Regions from separate parts of the Paenibacillus oryziterrae genome, predicted to be linked through region 1. Evidence: predicted binding sites of a transcription regulator. Region 1 holds the regulator's gene; the other holds the start of a gene.
The links. Region 1 encodes CtsR, which represses protease genes until heat stress. Its sites were predicted from a motif close to ATGGTCAATAAAGGTCAAACA; they were not measured.

Region 1 (10,985 bases):
CCCGAACACGACCGTTAAGACCTCCAGCGCCGATGGTACTTGGACCGAAGGGTCCTGGGAGAGTAGGACGCCGCCAAGCACGAAGAACCACTGTTGATCACTCAGCAGTGGCTTTTTTGCGTCCACACCTGTGGAAAACTTGTGGATAGTTTGCAGAAAACTTCAGAAAACTTACTCACATGTGTACAATTTTCCGAGCTTCAAATATTCTGGGAATACTGATACAGCAAGGCTTTGTGGGGATAAAGCATGTATTTATAGAGTAGTCCACCATTAGGTGTGTATAGCTCATCAGGGATGTGGATACTTCATAAGGTTATGTTAGTAATTATCTTAAATAAGTTATCTTTTACGACTTAAATGATATTGTGGCGAAGATGCCTGTTGATAACATTTCGAGCTGATAGTCTACATAGAAATAAGCCATTACTTGCGTATTGACTACAGCATCCATACAATTAGGAATAAATAAGGCTGTTAGGAGGTTTATCATGGAGATAAGGCGACTGAAGGTCACGGAATTTGAAGAAAGTATGACGCTGTCCGAATATGCATTCCAATATAGAGTCTCCGGCGCAGACCGGGAACAGGCGCTAAGCCGGTTCAAACCTGAACGGGTATGGGGTGTTTTTGATGAGGGAGAATTAGCAGCGAAGCTGACCTTGCTTCCACTTCGTGTGTACATACAGGGGAACTCCGTCTCTATGGGAGGAATCGCGGGAGTAGCAACGTGGCCTGAGAACCGTAGACAGGGCCATGTCACCAAGTTGCTAAGTCATGCGCTGCAGACAATGAATGAGTCCGGCCAGCTGCTCTCTTTCCTGCATCCCTTTTCGATTCCTTTTTACCGGAAATATGGCTGGGAGATTTATTGTGAATACAAAAAATATACGATTCCAGTGGCTAAACTTCCGCTGAAGAAAGAAGTCTCAGGTACTGTTAAGCGGAATGTAAACGATATTGAAATTCTAAACAGTCTATATGCGGAATTTGCAGCCCAATATAACGGAACGCTTGAGCGTACCCGGGAATGGTGGGAACGTTCAGTGCTGGATGAAGAAGGTCTTCATGCGGTCTATTATTCAATAACTGGAGAACCGGAGGGGTATGCGCTGTATCGGATCGACAAAAAAGAACTAGTCATTGATGAGTTTGTGTTCCGGAATGAGCAGGCCCGTCAGGGACTATGGAGTTTCTTTTGCAATCATGATTCAATGGTTACAGGAGTAGCACTTAAGATGGTCCCTTCAGATGATATCCTTCCCTATTTACTGCCTGATCCGCGTATTCCTCAAGAGAACTACCCGTATTTCATGGCACGAATTGTGAATGTGAAAGCGTTTGTTGAGGCGTTTATTTTTGTCAGAGGCGTTTCGGGTAAGATCAACTTGGAAATTAAAGACGATCATGCACCATGGAATTCCGGATTGTGGGAATGCACAATAAATGAAGAAGGCCGTGCTTCTTTGATACAGATGCAGCCTTCTCAGATAACTGCGGATATAAATTGTGATATCGGGTCGCTAACCGTGCTTCTAATGGGATATAAGCGCCCTGAAGAGTTGTATCGCTACGGTAAACTTAGTGGTACCCCTTCAGCCGCCGAATGGCTTGAAAGAGCCGTTCCACGCGCAAATACGGCTTTGCTGGATTTCTTTTAAGGATTATTGAGGGTTCTTTTCGTTTATGCGGGAAGAACTCTTTATTTTACCTTTTATAGCGGAGTGGAAAGGGAGTAAGTTTTGGATACAATAAGTATTAGATTGAAAAAAAAATTGCAGGCTCTTGGAATTAACAAAAAATATGTTATAATATGAAAAAAGTCAAAGAAAGTCAAAGTCAACGCAAGCTGTAATTGAACGGTCAACATCTGTACCCACTGCTTTAGGATTACAAGTATGTTAAGTATTTGGATGTGGTCACACTAAGCGGAACAGGTGTCTAACCGGTGCAATTTCAAGCTTACAACACTGGAGGATGAGTGATGCGTAATATCTCTGATATTATCGAACAATATCTGAAGAATATTTTGCATGAAAGTCCTGAAGGTATGGTGGAAATTCAGCGCAATGATCTGGCGGACCAGTTCTCCTGTGTACCTTCTCAGATCAATTATGTGATCAGCACGCGCTTCACTTTGGAAAAGGGCTATTTAGTGCAAAGTAAACGTGGTGGCGGAGGTTATATCCGGATTCAACGCTTTGAACTGCCTCAGAATGTGGCACTGCATGCACATCTCAATCACACGATTGGTAGTGAAATTGATCAAAGTACAGCTGAGGGGCTAATTTATCAGTTGGAAGAGGCTTGTTTTCTCAGTGATCGGGAGGCATGTATGCTGAGGGCTGCAGTTTCCCGGGATTGCCTGACCCTGAAGCTTCCATATCGGGATGAGATCCGTGCGAATCTTATGAAGGCGATGATCATATCTTTACTCGGCAAATAATTGCCCATGACAAGGGAGGGACTCCGCACTATGCTTTGTCAGGAATGCGGTGTGAAACAGGCAACACTCCATTTCACCAAAATTGTGAATGGGGAGAAGACAGAATTTCATATTTGTGAGAGCTGTGCCCGAGAAAAGGGTGAGTTGATTCCTGGAACAGCAGGAGGTTTTTCCATACACAGCTTGTTGTCAGGTCTGCTGGATCTCGAAGGACCGGGCAAGGAGAAATCAGCGGCTTCCAGAACAGTTCAGACTCAAACCTGCGAGGATTGCGGCATGACCTACTCACAATTCAGTAAGCTTGGGCGTTTTGGCTGCAGTTCTTGTTATAAATATTTCAACAATGGCCTGGATCCTCTTTTCAAGCGGGTACATGGCAGCACTCTGCATGTTGGGAAAATTCCTAAACGTGTCGGAGCGCAAATTGCATATAAACGCCAGATTGACGAAATGAAGCAGGAGCTAGGTATCAGCATTCTGCAGGAAGAGTTCGAAAAAGCTGCAGAGCTGCGGGATCAAATACGCCGACTTGAAAAAGAAATGACACAAGAGTAAAGTCTTTGATACAGGGGGACACGTCATGCCAAATCTTCGGTTTACCGAACAAGCACTCAGTGAATGGATGCGCAGCGGTGGCAGTCATTCGGAGATTGTCATCAGCAGCCGTGTTCGGATCGCCCGTAATTTACAACACATTCCTTTTCCATTGATCGCTTCTGTGAAGCAGTCAGAGGAGGTACTGGAGCAGCTCGCTCCTGTATTTAAGGGGGAAGAGGCGACGGAATACGGAACATTTCAATTATTAAGGCTGGATGAATTGGATGAACTGGATAAAAAAGTACTGGTAGAGAAACATCTCATCAGTCCGAGTCTGGTCAATGATTCCAAAGGCGGAGCCGTAATCCTGAATGAAGATGAATCCGTCAGCATTATGATTAACGAAGAAGATCATTTGCGAATACAATGTTTATTCCCCGGTTTTCAGGTACAGTCGGCATGGGAACGTGCCACAGCCATCGACGATATTTTTGAAGCAACTGTCAATTATGCCTTTGATGACAGAAGAGGATATCTGACGAGTTGTCCCACCAATGTGGGTACAGGTCTTCGGGCTTCGGTAATGATGCATTTGCCGGCGCTGGTGATGAGCCATCAGATCAATCGGATTTTATCAGCGGTGAATCAGGTGGGCTTAACTGTAAGAGGAATCTACGGCGAAGGCAGCGAGGCGGTCGGAAATATCTTTCAGATCTCCAACCAGATTACGCTGGGGCAGACGGAAGGCGAAATCATTGATAATCTTCAAAGTGTGGTTATGCAGATTATTGAGCATGAACGCCATGCGCGCGAACGGCTCCTTGCCGAGTCCGCACTGCGTATAACGGATCGCGTGATGCGCTCTTATGGTATTTTGTCATATGCGGCCGTATTGGAGCTCAAAGAATCTGCACAACGCCTATCCGATATTCGCCTCGGTGTTGATCTTGGGATTTTGGAGGGGCCTTCCATCTCTGTATTGAATGAATTGAATGTTAAGACACAGCCAGGGTTCTTGCAGAAGATGTTCGGCGATGAAATGAACTCAACCGAAAGAGATATGTACCGGGCGAAGCTGCTTCGGGAAACTTTGGGAACCAAAAATTAATTATAGATAATTATTCATGGAGGTGCAGGAGATATGATGTTTGGGAGATTTACGGAACGCGCACAAAAAGTGCTGGCGCTGGCGCAGGAAGAAGCCGTACGTTTGGGACATAACAATATTGGTACAGAACATATTTTGCTAGGACTGATCCGTGAAGGAGACGGCATTGCCGCCAAAGCTTTGATTGGTCTGGGACTGGGTCTTGAGAAAATACAAGATGAAGTGGAACAGCTCATTGGCCGTGGCCAAGAGCAGCCTACCAATATTGCCTATACTCCTCGCGCCAAAAAAGTCATAGAGCTGTCTATGGACGAAGCCCGTAAGCTCGGTCATACTTACGTCGGTACAGAACATATTCTGCTCGGTCTGATCCGTGAAGGAGAAGGCGTTGCAGCCCGCGTGCTCAATAACCTGGGTATCAGCTTGAATAAGGCTCGCCAACAGGTTCTACAGCTTCTGGGAAGCAATGATTCCGTATCCAGCCACAGCGGTGCGCCGGTTAATGTCAGCACACCAACACTGGATGGTCTGGCAAGAGATTTGACGGCGTATGCCAAAGAAGGCCATCTGGACCCTGTCATTGGTCGCAGCAAAGAAATTGAGCGTGTTATTCAAGTGCTTAGCCGCCGTACCAAGAACAATCCGGTACTGATCGGTGAACCAGGGGTTGGTAAAACAGCCATAGCTGAAGGACTAGCACAAAGAATTATAAACAATGAAATTCCCGAAACCTTACGTGATAAACGCGTTATGACACTTGATATGGGTTCGGTAGTAGCCGGTACCAAATACCGTGGTGAGTTTGAGGATCGCCTCAAGAAGATCATGGATGAGATCCGCCAGGCGGGTAACATCGTTCTCTTCATTGATGAGCTGCATACCTTGATCGGAGCAGGCGGTGCAGAAGGTGCAATTGATGCCTCCAATATCCTTAAACCGGCTCTGGCCCGTGGAGAATTGCAGTGCATCGGGGCAACGACACTCGATGAATACCGTAAATATATTGAGAAGGATGCAGCCTTGGAACGCCGGTTCCAGCCCATCCGTGTGGATCAGCCTTCTCCAGAGGAAGCTATACAAATCCTCTTCGGGCTGCGGGACCGTTACGAAGCTCATCACCGTGTAAAAATTACTGATGATGCCATTGAACAAGCTGTGAAGCTGTCTGACCGCTATATTCCAGATCGTTTCCTGCCAGATAAAGCCATCGACCTTATTGATGAAGCCGGTTCAAAGGTAAGACTGAACTCTTACACCATTCCGCCGAATCTTAAGGAATTGGAAGCACGCCTGGATGATATCCGCAAGGAAAAGGATTCCGCTGTGCAAAGCCAGGAGTTTGAGAAAGCGGCAGCTCTTCGTGATACGGAGCAAAAAATCCGTGAAGAGCTGGACACCACTAAAAACCAGTGGAAAGAAAAACAAGGCCGGACGGATTCCGAAGTTACTCCTGAGGATATCGCGCAGGTAGTAGCCAGCTGGACTGGTATTCCTGTCAGCCAGCTGAAGCAGGAAGAGACCGACCGCCTTCTGAACATGGAAGCCTTGCTGCATGAACGTGTTATCGGGCAGGACGAAGCTGTTAAAGCTGTCAGCCGGGCACTCCGCCGGGCACGTGCCGGTCTGAAGGATCCGAAACGTCCTATGGGCTCTTTCATTTTCCTTGGACCTACGGGTGTCGGTAAGACAGAATTAGCCCGCGCGCTTGCAGAAGCCATGTTTGGAGACGAGAATGCTGTAATCCGCATCGACATGTCCGAGTACATGGAGAAACATTCGACCTCCCGTTTGGTCGGAGCGCCTCCTGGATATGTTGGTTATGAGGAAGGCGGCCAGCTGACCGAGAAGGTCCGCCGCAAACCTTATTCCGTAGTGCTGTTGGATGAAATTGAGAAGGCTCACCCTGAAGTGTTCAATATTCTGCTTCAAGTGCTTGAGGATGGACGCCTTACGGACTCCAAAGGCCGGGTAGTCGATTTCCGTAACACACTGATCATCCTGACATCCAATGTCGGAGCACAGGCTATCCGCAAGAATTCGACACTGGGCTTCACTGCAGTACAGGATGCGGGTGCTGATTACAGCAATATGAAGGGCAAGGTTATGGAAGAACTGAAGAAGAGCTTCCGTCCTGAGTTCCTGAACCGTATTGATGAAATCATTGTCTTCCATTCCCTGGAAGAGAAACATATCGCCGAAATCGTAACCTTGATGTCAGAGGAGCTCCGCAAGCGTCTACGTGAATATGATGTAGATTTTGTGCTTACGGACAAAGCGAAGGCCTTCCTGGCGAAGGAAGGTTATGATCCTGCATTTGGTGCGCGCCCGCTTCGCCGGGCCATCCAAAAGCACATCGAGGACAGACTTTCTGAAGAGCTGCTGAGAGGCAACATTGAGAAGGGCGACACGCTTAATATTGACGAAGTCAATGGTGAGCTTGCCGTGAACAAAGTGGAAGCCGTTGCTTTGGAAAAGGAAGCACTGCCTGAAACGGAATAAGCTGCTAATACCCCAATCCCCTGGTCACATGACCAGGGGATTTTTAGGTGTAAACGAAGGCGATTTTTGGAATTGGAGGAGTGGAAGTCCAAAAACTCACCGTAGTTGCGAACTCGTCAAAATGGTAAAGTCTTAAGTTCAACTTACATATAAGCAAATATATGTTCTCTTTTGAAGACAATAACCTTTCGCTGCAGGTTCATAAATGGTAAACTTTGATTAAGAGAAAATGTCTGAAATTTAAAGTTTGATTTCATACAGCAACGGAATTTGTGGAATAATGTTGTAAGGAGAACCTATGGCTAAAGTAAAAACAAAATTTCAGTGTAACGAGTGCGGGTATGAATCTCCAAAATGGCTTGGGAAATGCCCGGGATGTCAGGCCTGGAATTCCATGGTAGAAGAAACGGAAAGCGTTGTTAAAACCCAAGGAATGAACGCACCTATTTTTCATAGTAAAGAAAAGGCACAATCCATCATAAACATAGAAAGCGACAAGGAACCACGCATTCTGACTGGCATCGGCGAGCTTAACCGAGTGCTCGGTGGAGGTATTGTTCCCGGATCGCTGGTTCTGGTCGGGGGAGACCCCGGGATCGGCAAATCAACACTGTTGCTTCAGACCTCGCATGCATTGACTACTCAAGGCTTGCGGGTGCTTTATATATCGGGGGAAGAATCGGTGCGGCAGACCAAGCTTCGTGCGGATCGCCTCGGAGCCCTGTCAGCAGAACTGTTCGTCTTGTGCGAGACCAATATGGAGAGCATCGAGGAGGCGATTGAGCACATTAACCCGCAGTTTCTGGTTATCGACTCCATCCAGACGGTATATATGCCGGAGGTAACGAGTGCGCCGGGCAGTGTGGCTCAGGTCCGGGAATGTACCACTAGGTTTATGCGCATTGCCAAAGTACGCGGTATTGCGACAGTCTTGGTCGGACATGTCACTAAAGAAGGAGCAATCGCCGGACCCCGGATGCTGGAGCATATGGTCGACTGTGTGCTTTATTTTGAAGGGGAACGACATCATACCTACCGGTTGCTCCGGGCTGTTAAGAACCGTTTTGGTTCAACTAATGAGATCGGAATTTTTGAAATGGGTGAAGTTGGCCTGAATGAAGTAGAGAATCCGTCGGAGCTGTTTCTCTCGGAGCGTCCGCTGGGGGTTGCTGGCTCAACGGTTGTCGCTAGTATAGAAGGAACACGGCCTGTGCTTGTAGAACTGCAGGCGCTTGTGGCTTCTACGCATTTTCCATCACCGCGCCGGATGTGTACGGGTATGGATCATCAGCGGATGGCTTTAATCATTGCTGTGCTTGAGAAACGGATGGGAATGTTTCTGCAGAATCAGGATGCTTATGTCAATGTGGCTGGGGGCGTAAAGCTGGATGAGCCGGCCATTGATCTGGCGGTAGCGATCAGCATTGCTTCCAGCTTTCGGGATATCCCAACCAAACCCTTTGATGTTTTCTTTGGAGAAGTTGGCCTTACCGGAGAGGTGCGCGGAGTCTCGCGTGCGGAAATGCGGGTTAAAGAGGCAGCAAAGCTTGGATTTAAGCGGGTCATCATGCCTGAGAAAAGCCTGAAAGGCTGGAAGCATCCGCAGGATATACAGATTATCGGAATCAGTACTGTTGCAGATGCATTATCGGTCGCGTTAGATTAGGGGGCTCAAAACAAATGAAGGAATACAACCAACTGGACAATATGAATGATCTGCTTAGGTTGGCCGCGCCGGGAACACCCTTCAGGGAAGGTCTAGAGAATGTGCTGCGTGCTAAGACTGGAGCGTTGATTGTTGTCGGATATAGTCCGGAAGTCATGGAAGTAGTCGATGGAGGATTCTCCATTAACTGCGATTTCTCGCCCAACTATTTATATGAACTGGCCAAAATGGACGGGGCCATTATTCTGAGTGAGGATCTGAAAAGAATACTGTATGCCAATACACAGCTGATTCCAGATTCCTCGATTTCATCGATTGAAACGGGAATACGCCATCGGACGGCGGAACGAGTAGCGAAACAAACGGGGAAGCTAGTCGTCTCCATCTCACAGCGCCGGAATATTATCACCCTGTATCAAGGCTCTATCCGCTACGCGCTTAAAGAAATCGGGGCGATCTTGGCAAAAGCCAATCAGGCGATTCAAACCCTGGAGAAGTATAAAGCGGTTCTTACTCAAGGGTTAACCAATTTGTCCGCTTCCGAGTACGAGGGAGCAGTAACGGTACCTGAGGTGGTTGGCGTGATCCAGCGGGTGGAAATGGTACTGCGGATTAAAATGGAAATCAAACGTTATATTAATGAACTGGGGAACGAAGGCCGGCTGATCAGCATGCAAATGGAAGAACTGGTGGGAAATACAGAGGAAGAAGCATGGCTCCTTTACAGAGACTATGCCAGAGAAGAGGAGGAAGACAGAATCCGTGAGATTATCTCCGGACTCAAAAAGACGAGTGATGATGAGCTTATGGATGATAACCATATTGCCCGTCTGCTTGGCTATTCGTCTACATCCATTGAAGCTGAGGAAGCGGTGACTCCGCGTGGTTACCGTCTACTGAACAAAATCCCAAGGCTGCCAAATGTAATTATTCACAATCTGGTCGAGCGTTTCGAAATGCTTCCTAACCTGATGACGGCGAGTATCGCAGAGCTGGATGAAGTGGATGGAATTGGAGAGTTGCGTGCACGCAGCATTCAGGATGGATTAAAACGTCTGCAGAAGCAAGTTCTTATTGACAGACAAATGTAAATAACATACAATCACGTAATGTTGGAGACGTTTAGGCCCAATGAAATTATAGAGGTGACGAAATGATAACAAAATTTATTCCGAGTCTTTTTACCATAGGTAATCTGATGCTTGGAATGTTTGGAATCATGATGGCGTTTGATGGTAAGGTCAGCATGGCCGCTATTATGGTTATTATTGCAATGCTTCTTGACGGGTTGGATGGAAGGGTTGCCCGGGCGCTTAAAGTGGAAAGTGAATTCGGGAAAGAGCTGGATTCATTATCTGATGTGATTTCTTTTGGCGCAGCACCAGCCATTATTATGTATGTAACGAGCCTGCAAGACTTGAACTCAGCACTTGCCTGGTCTGTCACTGCGATTTTCCCTGTATTCGGTGCACTGCGCTTGGCACGTTTCAATGTCCGTCCGGGAATTCCGGGATATTTCATCGGCTTGCCGATACCGGCTGCCGGCGGCGTTCTAGCCACTTTGGCGCTGTTTCATAATGATGTTTCCGCTCCATTTATGATCATAGCTACACTGCTCTTATCTTACTTAATGGTCAGCACGGTTAAATATCCAAATTTTAAAAAGATAGGCTTGCCTAAAAAGGCGGTTGTAGGCGCACCTGTTGTCATCGTTGTAGCAGTTGCGGTTGCGGTTGTTTTTCCTGAGCAGATTGCCAAGCTGATCTTTGTTCTGCTGTCGCTTTATGCGCTTTATGGGTTGAAACAGAATTTCGACAGGCTGACAGCCAGACGCCGTCACCGCCGGAGAAGACGTTCCGAAGAGTTTCATTCGAAGAATGGTTAATCATCACTTTATAACGTAAAAGGCTTTGCTTCCCTTTGTGGGATGCAAAGCCTTTTTTTCGATTTTAGCCGGGGCAGAATGGGATGAGAAGCGGGTACCCTGGATTTTACGATAGATTAAAGAGCCCGAGCGTGGCGCATTTCTGTGATTCCTTCACCACAACCTCGTCCATATTGATCTCAAGCAGATTACACAAAGCGGACATATAGAACAGTTCACGGCCAAGCTCGGAACCAATGACCTCGCGGCAATTCTCGCATAACGTGCCCTGCACATGGGTACCTGCGGATTCCTTTGCCTCTTCAAGCGTATTCCCAGGCTCAAAAACCTGTTTCGAAGCATGAAGTTCGATACAACCGCATTCAGTAACGGCTTTGACGACAGCACGGTTGACGGAAGCGCTGCTCTGTCCATTCTTAGACAGTACATCCAGAAGACTGCGGTGACGGAGCAGCAGTTCGGAAACTTGATCCTGAAAAGCCTGTAAACTCGGTGCGCTCATATCCATTCACCCCTGGGATTATAATTGAGTTCATTATATGCCACTCCACCTCCCCTTTTCAACAGGTAAAGACAGTTCTGGAATCACTTCACCCGATGTTCCGCCTTTTCACTACAGAAAAAATAAGTGTGCTGCGATTATCGTCCTAAAAATTGGAACATACTGGGGAGGAGTAGAGAATTTTGCTTTAAGATAAAGGGAGGTGCGTAAACGATGTGGAAAAAAGGGATCTTGTCTTTTACCGGCTTATGCGGGGGATGGTCCGGCTTTACGTTATACCATAGTGCAATAAAAGGATTCCCCACAGGTATGGGAAGACTGGCGGCAGGTCTGCCGGTGGAT
Region 2 (10,985 bases), on a different contig from region 1:
CAATAAAGCCAAGAGCTGTATCGATTTTGTCGTTATCAACAAGGGAGTTTCCGATTTCGTGACCTTGAGCTTTGGAGAACGTGAAAGCAAGTCCGCCACCAATCAATACATTGTCAGCCAAAGTCAGCAGGTTATTAATAACATCGATCTTGTCTTTTACCTTGGAACCGCCAATGATAGCAGTGAAAGGACGTTCTGGTTGAGCAAGTGCTTTACCAAGAACAGACAATTCTTTCTCCATCAAAAGACCGGATACTGCCGGCAGATAATGAGCGATACCTTCTGTAGAAGCATGCGCACGGTGAGCCGCGCCGAATGCGTCATTCACGAACAGGTCAGCCAGTTCAGCGAACTGCTTAGCCAATTCAGGATCGTTCTTTTCTTCACCTGGGTAGAAGCGAACGTTCTCAAGTACGAGTACATCGCCTTCACCAAGCTCAGCGATTTGTGCTTTAACAGCTTCGCCAACAGCTTCGTCAGCCTTAGCAACCGGTTTGCCGAGAAGCTCGGACAGACGTGCTGCTGCACCTGTCAAACGCAGGGAATCTACAAATTGACCGTTTGGGCGGCCCATATGGCTGGCCAGAATGACCTTTGCACCGTTCTCGATCAGGTATTTAATAGTAGGAAGGGTCTCGCGGATACGTGTATCATCCGTGATTTTACCGTCTTCTACTGGCACGTTGAAATCTACGCGTACAAATACGCGTTTACCTTTAACTTCTACATCATGGACACTTTTCTTGTTCATGTTTGTTTCCTCCACACACAAATTTATACAATCCCGCATTTAAGGCATATAATTCTCAAGAAATATAAGCAAAGTATGAAGTATCCTTATACTTTGCTTAATATTCTCAGAAAGAGCGGAAACAATGGAATTCTGTTTCCGCTCTTAAGCTGGACTTATATAAAAACAATATTACTTAGCGATTTTTGCAAAGTGTTCCAAAGTACGGATCAATTGTGCAGTGTAGGACATTTCATTGTCATACCAAGCAACAGTTTTAACCAGTTGTTTGTCGCCAACAGTCAATACTTTAGTTTGTGTAGCATCAAACAGGGAACCGAAAGTGATTCCTTTGATGTCGGAAGATACGATTTCATCTTCAGTGTAACCATAAGTTTCGGAATCAGAAGCTGCTTTCATAGCTGCATTGATTTCTTCAACAGTTACGGTTTTTTCAAGAACAGTTACCAATTCAGTCAGGGAACCAGTTGCTACTGGAACACGTTGAGCTGCACCGTCCAATTTACCTTTAAGTTCAGGGATAACCAGGCCGATTGCTTTTGCAGCACCGGTAGTGTTAGGGATAATGTTCTCTGCTGCTGCACGAGCACGTCTGAAGTCACCTTTAGCGTGTGGAGCATCCAAAGTGTTTTGGTCGCCAGTGTAAGCGTGAATTGTAGTCATCAAACCTTCTACAACGCCATAGTTGTCTTGAAGAACTTTTGCCATAGGAGCCAGGCAGTTCGTTGTGCAAGAAGCACCGGAGATTACAGTTTCAGTACCATCAAGGATGTCATGGTTAACGTTGTAAACAACGGTTTTCATGTCGCCTGTAGCTGGTGCAGAGATAACAACTTTCTTAGCTCCACCTTTAAGGTGTTTTTCAGCTGCTTCTTTAGTTGTGAAGAAGCCTGTGCACTCCAGAACGATGTCAACGCCAAGCTCGCCCCAAGGCAATTCTTCAGGGTTGCGGTTCGCAAGAACCTTAACGTCTTTACCGTTTACTTTGAAGAAACCGTCATGAACTTCAACATCACCGTTAAAAGTTCCTTGAGTTGTATCATATTTCAACAAATGAGCAAGCATCTTAGCGTCTGTCAAGTCATTGATAGCTACCACTTCGATACCTTCTACATTTTGAATACGGCGGAATGCAAGGCGTCCAATACGTCCAAAACCGTTAATACCAACTTTTACACTCATTGAATAGTTCCTCCTAGATTTCGTTTTATTTATTCAAGACAGGATGTTAAGCCTGTCAAGACAACAAGGTTAAGTATAATGCATGTTGGAAAATTATGCCCCCCACATTATGGAAGACGAAGGATTAAATGTGCTTGTTCATCAATTTCCCTGCCAATTTCTACTGCGGCTGCCTCATCCGTGACCAAAATATCCTCCTGGCCGAAGCGAAGCATCGCATGAATGGCTTTTGCCTTGCGCTTGCCCCCTGCTATTCCAATGACAACCTCTGTCCGGACAATGTCCTCCAGACGCAGTCCCATCGTTAGCATGGTGTGGACAACCTCGCCATTCTCGTTGAAGTAATATCCGAACGATTCGGCTACGGCACCTTCTGCCTGAATCTCAGCAACGGTTGCCTCGTCCAGCTTGCGGCGGCGGGTCATTTCCAGAGCATCCCCGATGCCATGCACAATAATGCGTGAGCGCCGGATAATCTGCACAATTTCTCTTGTATTCGTATCCTCAGTAAGCGACTGGTAAGCATTCTCCCCGAGCAAATCAGGAACATGCAGCAGCCGATATTGCGCTCCAATCCGTTTAGCCATTGTGGATACAATGGTATTGGCTTGGATCTCCATGCTTTCTCCCAGTCCTCCGCGTGCCGGTACGAACCAGGCATCCTTGCAGGAAAGGGATATGGGTGGTGTTAGCTGATCGGCCATCTCGGCCAAGGTTGAACCACCGGTAACAGCAACTGTATCATTGCACCGTAATACACTAAGCAGCGCTTTTGCACCTGCCCGCCCAAGCTCACGCTTGGTGAATGGTGATGTTTCACAATCGCCTGGCACAATTATTACTTTGCTAAGACCGTATTTGGCACGAATTTTCTCCTCCAGATCGTCCAGACCGAACAGGCTCTTGGCGACTGGCTCTAGCAGGTCCAGCAAGCTTCGGCCCGCATCGCTGATGCGCATGCCTACACTTTCGATCTCGATAAGCCCCTGCGATTTCAGAAGGTCTGTCTCGGCACGCAATGTACGCTCTGTCATATCCAAAGAATTGGCTAGCGTTCTGCGCCCAATAATATCGGACAGCATGATCTGATGAAGAATCGTATACCGTCTCTTAAGGGTTTCCATGAGATCAGGCAGAAGCTGCTTTTGTATTTCCAATAAGTTACGCATGCTTTCACTCCTGCAACTTCGTCTTTCTCTATCCCCTTGTTTATGGCCTTAAAATGTCCCGGGTTAACTTTTTAAGTCCCACCCATATTCTACCCAAATATTGCCCTAAACGCAAGTCTTCCGAGAGTAGAATTAACAACTGCTTTTCTTCTTATGCATAGATGGTCTTAAATGGCCAAATGAAGCGCTTTTTTATAAGACGGGCGCAAATCAAATATTCCCTCTATCTTGCTGTACCTGTGAAGGATGGTAGATAAAGATTGCTTTTGCTTCCTATTTGTATTATAATAATTTTTGTTGCGCCCGTGGTCCAATGGATATGACGTAGGCCTCCGAAGCCTGAGATCCAAGTTCGATTCTTGGCGGGCGCGCCATAATTTTATAATTAGCCCGTACTATATTTAACCAAAAGATACTCATTGACCCATAAGATGGAAACTTTTAATAAGTGACCTTCATTATGGGTCATTTTTGTTGTATACAAAAGCAGGAACAGACCCCAAATTTCAGAAAACAGACTTTTTTTATAATAAGTTTGACTTTCTTTGACTTTTTGTTTGAATTTGTTTATCATGTGGTTATTACGGTAAGAGTAACAATGAAAGACATTCCACCAGCCCATTTTCAAGGAGGTTTTCCACGTGAGTTACATTCCTATGGTCGTAGAACAGAGCAACCGCGGTGAGCGAGCTTATGACATCTATTCCCGCCTGCTGAAGGACCGCATCATTTTCCTTGGTACAGAGGTTAATGACGTGGTAGCCAATTCCATTATCGCGCAGATGCTGTTTCTGGCTGCCGAAGAACCGGATAAGGACATCCATCTGTACATCAACAGTCCGGGCGGTTCGATTACCGCAGGTATGGCTATTTTCGATACAATGCAATATATCAAACCGGATGTATCCACGATCTGTGTGGGCATGGCGGCAAGCATGGGTGCATTCCTGCTGAACGCTGGGGCTAAAGGCAAACGGTTCGCGCTGCCTAACAGTGAAATTATGATCCACCAGCCACTGGGCGGAGCCCAAGGCCAAGCTACTGATATTGAAATCCGCGCACGTCGCATTCTGAAGCTTCGCGACAAGCTGAACCGCATCCTCTCTGAGCGGACCGGTCAGCCGATGGAACGTATCGAAAAAGATACCGACCGCGATTACTTCATGACTGCTGCCGAAGCTGCGGACTATGGAATTGTCGACAAAGTGATCGAAAGACCCATTGCTGTTGGCGTATAAGCACTATACTTAGAAAGCTCTTGAGCATAAAAGAACCCGTACTTCACACTAGTGAAGTACGGGTTCTTTGTTATGTGCATACGGTCAGTAGAGCCGGCCATATCCAAGTGCGTTAAGCTGATTGGCTATTACCTGATACCCGCGGCCATTGGGGTGAAGATGATCCAGTGACAGCAGTGTTCTTTCATGTCCGGCAAAGGAACTATAGATCCCGGCGAAGCCGGTCGTTCCGCTATTGTATTGCGAAGCATAACGGTTAAACTGCTGGACCCAATTCGTTGCCTCACGAAACTCAGGGAACGGATTATACAATCCGACAATCCGAACGATATAAGGCTCACGCGAGCCTGACTTTAATCCGCTGACTGTGCCCATGATTACTGAGAAATTATGCCTGCATTCCTGCAGCGCCTCACCCAATATTCTTGATGTATTCTGAGGCTGCCTTGAAGCCGACCTCGCCGCATGGATCAGATCATTGCCGCCGATTGAGATGGTGATGAGCTCCGCCTCTTTTAACGCCCCTCGAAACATATCATTCCTGCGTACGCGCTGTGAAAGCTCCGCCGAAGTTAGTCCGTTGATACCTAGATTCACTAAACTTATGGGAGTCCTCAGCCTGCTTTCTGCCATCCTCCGGTATACCGGCACAAATCCGTTTCCGGGAAGCGCTCCGAACCCGGTCGTTAAGGAATCTCCGATCGCTGTATATTGATAGCCCACTGCTCTCCCTCCTCCCTCATGAGCTGGCTGCTTTCTTCAGCATATGAGCGGAGGAGGAACCTGGACACCGGAAGATGTCCCTGGACATTAGCGGAAATATTGTATACCCTTCTGAGCTTAAGCTTATTTTAGACTCGTGAATGGACTGCTTCCATCCGGCAGAAGCTCTTTAAAGGTGAAAGTATATTCAGGGAAGCCCTGAGCATACGCCGTATATTCATATAATTGGAAGAAGAGAACGGCCTTGCCGTCCTTTAGATAGAAGTATTTCTCGGTCGCAAGTCCGGTGAACCCTCCCAGATATCCGCCTTCCGCTTTTAGCTCCTTGTTCAGCCTCGCGTTCAGCATCTTTTTGTAATCCGGATTCTTTCCAAACAGATCACCGAGCAGCAGGCGTTTTCCGTCTTTCAAGGAGAAGGTAAAAGCATTACGGTATGTCATCCCGTGTGCGCCTCCAGTATAACCGTATTGGCTTGTGATCAGACTTAGCACACCATTCTGATTGTAAGTAACGATATAATTGCCTACGAACTCATACGGACGGTCTTCCTCTGTTCTATTGGCGATTTCCTGCTCCGCCCCGGCGGCATAGCTGGTAATGGTCTGCTTCAGCGTATTGTTAATTGCCTTCTGTGCATCCGCATTCGCAAGCCCGCTTACCTGCGGATACTCCAGCTTCATAGTCACACCAGTCATCTCTTTCTCATAACTTTCCGTTGATATGGTGATGGGATTCTGTGCTCTATTCAACACATTCAGGCGTCCAGTGGAAGCACTCCAGTCTCCCTGATAACCTAAATAATCACTCAGCAGATCAAATGGAACATAGAGCTTATTACTTAGCATCTTCCCTTCATATTCCGAGATATAATAATTGTTTACAAAGATGGCGACGCCATATTCCGATACCATAAGCCTGGTCTCTTTGTTTCCTGTACCGATGGTGTAGGTATTCTCTGCTTTATTAAAAGAAACCGGCATGCGAAGCGTATCCCGCATAAAGCTTACCGGAACCCACACTTTTCCATCCCTGAAGATTCCCTGTTGCTCTGTGACCACACCATTTCTTTTCAGCACCACAAGTGAGCTGACGCTTGCCTTCACCTGTACGGGCGAAGCTCCCGCTGCTGCTTGATCCGCTCCCCAGAGGCCTCCGCTAAACAATACTCCGGCTGCCATAACGCTGATGCCCCATTTTCTCACGCTTCTCCACTCCTGCATATCTTCTTCTCCTTTTCACTGGCTCGATATTTGTCATAAGGTTAGCCCACAGCTTCCATTATAAAGAGTAGCTTCGAACGGAGTGTTACAACTCCCCTTACATTTTCTTAGTATTTGCCCATGATTGTTAAAGCTCTTGTTACCTTTCTTTAAACAAACTGAGAGATTTCACACATTCGCTGCCTAAGTTAAAAAATAAGGGAGGCATCCTCCGCTTAGCGGCGATATCCTCCCTCACTGTTATACCGGAAATCCTCCGGGTAACCTATTTCAGTTCATACATTACGCTGAGCTGTGTTGTAATCTTCACTTCTCCCGGTTGAACGGAAGTACCGGCAGCCGAATCAGCTGCAGCAGCCTCAAGCTTCATGTTTTGATTGAAATACACCGGATTTACGCTACTGTCATTTTGGCTGACACTGATGACCACACCCAGACTGCGTTTTGCTGCTTTAGCGATTGCTGATGCTTTAACATCTGCGTTAGCCATTGCTTTCTCAATCACTTGAGCTTCAAAGGCAGAAGTATCTTCTACTGCAAAGCTCGCATTGCCGATGTTGTTCGCGCCTGCTCCTGAAACAGCATCAAGGAGTGCGCCTACTTTATCGAGACTGCGGTAAGCAACCTGAAGTGTATGGTGGGCATTGTAGCCGTTAACCTTTTGGCCTTCTTTTTCACTGTAGGAATAGTTAGGCTGTACATAGAATTGAACGCTTTGGATATCCTTGTCTGCAATACCCCAAGTGGTCTTCAGCACCGAGGTGATCTTCGAGATTTTCGCTGCATTGTTCTTTTGCGCTTCCTGAGCCGTAGCTGCCGATGTATCCACACCGATCGACAGGTAGACGATGTCCGGCTTAATCGAAAGTTCACCTTTACCGACTACGCTTACAATGTTTCTCTGTACATCCTCGGCAAAAGCTTTTTCCGGTCCTTGAAATGCACCACTCAGAGCCATCCCTCCCATCAACAAGCTTCCCGCAAGCAATACTGAACCCACTGATTTCATCCATTTCTTCACGTTTGCCATCCCCTTTCGATTCTTGTAAATGTTTGTACCCTCTAGACGCTGCGATTTGGGAAATGTTGCATCGTTACGTGGGCCAATCCACAAATTATTTTACACCCGGTACGTAATCTCAAGCTTCAATCCAAAAACGTTTAATCACGTTGCCGTCTTCTTCGGTATAAGGGATATCCTCGATGCCCCCATTGTTGCGTATAGTACGCTCCGAGGCGATATTCACCGCATCACATACCACAAGAACCCTGCTAATTCCGAGCTCCTTCGTTATCTGCAACGACTGCTTCAGCAGCTCTGTGGCATAACCCCTGCGTCGTGCGGAAGGCCGGATGCCGTATCCGATATGTCCCCCGCGATTCATCAGCTCATTATTCAGACTATGCCTGATGTTAACCGCACCCACCACATTGTCATCCGAATCCACCAGCCAGGAGGTAGTTGATGGTACCCAGCCCTCTGGAAGGTCCACTGCTGTCTCAGTATTCCCCAGAAATTTCAGCATATCTTCAAAGTCGGACGGATCTCTCTTGATGACCCATGGAACCATCTCTTCCCCGCTATGTATCCACTCCTCGTAAAAATCCAGATACTGCTCCTTGAGCTTCATACTCGGCTTCACTAAGCGTACTCTGCTCTCCATCTCCACGCCCCCTGGTTATTAAAGAAGTTTATAGCTAATAAAAAAAGCCCCAAAGGGCTTTTGCTCAATTTCAGTATAGCTCAGCTTATTACTGGTTTTCGAGCTCTTCCTTGCTCACAAGACTCGTCAAAGCGGTTACAGCTTGATCCGCGTCAGCGCCATCCGCGCTGATATAAATCTCCGTGCCCGAACTGATCGCAAGGCTCATAATCCCCATGATGCTCTTTGCGTTCACTTTTTTATCGTCTTTTTCCACGAAAATCTCCGACGAAAACTTGTTTGCTTCCTGCACGAACAATGCCGCAGGACGAGCATGAAGACCCGTCTTGAGCCGTACAACTACCGGGTGCTTTGTCATGAAACGCTTACCCCCTATTTGAGATCTGCACAAAAATTCACATTAAATTTTATAATATTATATCATTATAACGTAATCCACACTAGAACAAAATATCAGCCGCCGCGCACTTTATCCGCCAGCTCATCAATCTTACGAAGCCTGTGGTTAACCCCGGATTTGCTTACACTACCCTTAAGCATCTCCCCGACTTCCTTCAGGTTAATGTCCGGATGGGCCAGTCGAATCTCCGCCACTTCCCTGAGTTTGTCCGGCAGACTCGCAAGTCCTACCTCCCGCTGCAGCAGCTTGATATTCTCAATCTGCCGTACAGCCGCACTGATGGTCTTGTTCAGATTGGCGGTCTCACAGTTGACGATGCGGTTCACGGAATTGCGCATATCGCGCATAATCCGCACATCCTCAAATTTGAACAAGGCTTGATGCGCCCCGATCAGACTGAGAAACTCAATGATTTTCTCGCCTTCTTTGATGTACAGGATAAAGCCCTTCTTGCGCTCGATGCAGCGGGCGTTCAGATGAAACTCCCCGGCGAGGGTTACAAGCGCCTTGCAGTGCTCCTCATACATCGAAGCAATTTCCAGGTGATAGGAGGAACCTTCCGGATTGTTAACAGAGCCTCCAGCCATAAAGGCACCGCGCAGATAAGCACGTTTGCAGCAGTTCTTGTGCACGATATCCTCTTCAATACCGTCAGTAAAAATAAAGCCTGAGGAAACAATACGCAAGTCGTTCAGTATTTCCTGCACGCGTGTAGGGATACGCACGATATAAACGTTATTTTTCTTCAAACGCATTTTTTTACGCACGAGAAGCTCAATATGGACCTGGTAATATTTCTTAAGCAGGGAATATACACGCCTTGCAATCGCGGCATTCTCCGTCGAAATATCCAAAACAACCTTTTTGCTCGAAAGCTGGACCGAACCGTTCATTCGGATGAGTGCTGACATTTCCGCTTTATCGCAGCAGGGCTGGCTTTCGACCATCGTCAATTCCTTTTTTGTAAGCGCCGCAAAAGACAAGGGTCTCACCTCTTTCTTGATGTTGCAAGCTACACCCCGCTACGCGAGGGGGCTCTGTTGATCCAATCTTGGACAAGCTGGTAAATGTGGTGACTCAGCTTATCTGTATCGTGCCGCAGATAGGTCCGGAATAATACCAGCTTATCTGCTATGACCTTGTATCCGCTCTCGTCTAAGGCTTCCCGGTCAAGCATAACCGGACGGGCACCCTTCTCTGCATATTTACTCTGCACCTGAAGCGGAATTTCTCCGTCGTTGACAATAACATAATCGAAAAGATGAAGTCCAATATGATCATATACCGCCTGCAGATGATCGCTGACGGTGTAATTATCCGTTTCACCGGGCTGCGTCATCACGTTGCAGACAAAAATTTTGATCGCCTCGGAAGCTACCACAGCTTCTGCCAGCTTTGGTACAAGCAAATTCGGCAAAATACTGGTGTACAGGCTTCCCGGGCCAAGAAGGATCGCATCCGCATTCTGAATCGCTTCCAGCGCCTCCGGCAGCGGTTCGACATCCGCAGGCTCGAGGAATACGCGCTTAATGACGCCGCCTGCTTCCGGAATCTTCGATTCCCCTGTGATAATAGTGCCATCCGACATTTCCGCATGAAGAACTACGGCTTCACCCGCAGCAGGCAATACCCTGCCGCGTACAGCGAAGAGGCGGCTTAGCTCACGTACTGCTGTTACGAAATCACCAGAGATATCGGTCAGCGCAGCCAGAATCAGGTTGCCAAGGCTATGCCCCGCAAGTCCTTCTCCAGTGCTGAAGCGGTACCTCATAATATCGGCCATTAGCGGCTCTACGTCCGCCATGGCGGTTAACACATTGCGGATATCGCCGGGGGGCGGCATTTGCAGCTCGCTGCGCAGAATGCCGGAACTGCCGCCGTCATCAGCTACCGTTACGATAGCCGTAATATCCAGCGGCTTCTCCTTGAGCCCTCTGAGCATCACGGATAATCCCGTTCCCCCGCCCATCACAACAATACGCGGCCGTTCTCTTTGTTGTTCAGGCACTGTAATCCCTTCTCTCGTTAGTGCCGATCGCGTTCGGCATCCCGGTGGCTCACTGTTACTGACTCTGTCTCACTGACTCCCAGCATTTTTCCTAAATATTCAGAAATCGCCACCGAACGGTGCTTCCCGCCGGTACAGCCAATTCCAATAATAATCTGGGATTTGCCTTCCTTGCGGTATTGGGGAATCAGAAAATGAAGCATATCGAGAAGTTTAGTCAGGAACGCCTGCGTTTCGGGCCATTTCATCACGTAATCGTACACATCGTTGTCTTGGCCGGTTTTGGGCCGCAGGTGGTCCACATAATGCGGATTAGGTAAAAAGCGGACATCAAACACTAGGTCGGCATCAATAGGTATTCCGTATTTGAAGCCAAAGGAAGTAATATTGACGGACATCGTACTTTTCCCGAGATGGGAAAAGCGGGATACAATCTTCTCCTTGAGCTGGGCCGGCTTCATGCTGCTGGTATCGAGACAAAGAGTAGCCGAGTTCTTCAACTCTTCTAGCATCTTGCGCTCAAGCTTAATTCCATCAAGAGGCATACCCTTAGGTGCCAGCGGATGATGGCGACGGCTCTCCTTGTAACGTTGAACCAGCACAGAATCGGTAGCATCCAGGAAGAGAAT

Region 2: the regulator CtsR is predicted to act here: its motif matches at 3,635-3,655, upstream of clpP (ATP-dependent Clp endopeptidase proteolytic subunit ClpP).

The regions. Positions count from the first base shown of each region.
Region 1 is NZ_JBGJZO010000024.1:348-11,332, forward strand. It holds gene ACAN55_RS19615 (GNAT family N-acetyltransferase) at 492-1,661, shown strand; gene ACAN55_RS19620 (CtsR family transcriptional regulator) at 1,985-2,446, shown strand; gene mcsA (protein-arginine kinase activator protein McsA) at 2,477-3,001, shown strand; gene mcsB (protein-arginine kinase McsB) at 3,027-4,091, shown strand; gene clpC (ATP-dependent protease ATP-binding subunit ClpC) at 4,125-6,590, shown strand; gene radA (DNA repair protein RadA) at 6,889-8,256, shown strand; gene disA (DNA integrity scanning diadenylate cyclase DisA) at 8,271-9,347, shown strand; gene pssA (CDP-diacylglycerol--serine O-phosphatidyltransferase) at 9,410-10,141, shown strand; gene ACAN55_RS19655 (nucleoside triphosphate pyrophosphohydrolase family protein) at 10,248-10,643, opposite strand; gene ACAN55_RS19660 (PIN/TRAM domain-containing protein) at 10,857-10,985, shown strand, end outside.
Region 2 is NZ_JBGJZO010000002.1:450,076-461,060, forward strand. It holds gene ACAN55_RS04345 (phosphoglycerate kinase) at 1-751, opposite strand, end outside; gene gap (type I glyceraldehyde-3-phosphate dehydrogenase) at 923-1,933, opposite strand; gene ACAN55_RS04355 (sugar-binding transcriptional regulator) at 2,041-3,102, opposite strand; tRNA gene ACAN55_RS04360 (tRNA-Arg) at 3,402-3,476, shown strand; gene clpP (ATP-dependent Clp endopeptidase proteolytic subunit ClpP) at 3,744-4,340, shown strand; gene ACAN55_RS04370 (GDSL-type esterase/lipase family protein) at 4,425-5,063, opposite strand; gene ACAN55_RS04375 (PdaC/SigV domain-containing protein) at 5,187-6,266, opposite strand; gene ACAN55_RS04380 (SIMPL domain-containing protein) at 6,550-7,305, opposite strand; gene ACAN55_RS04385 (GNAT family N-acetyltransferase) at 7,424-7,948, opposite strand; gene ACAN55_RS04390 (HPr family phosphocarrier protein) at 8,037-8,306, opposite strand; gene whiA (DNA-binding protein WhiA) at 8,402-9,331, opposite strand; gene ACAN55_RS04400 (gluconeogenesis factor YvcK family protein) at 9,361-10,317, opposite strand; gene rapZ (RNase adapter RapZ) at 10,374-10,985, opposite strand, start outside.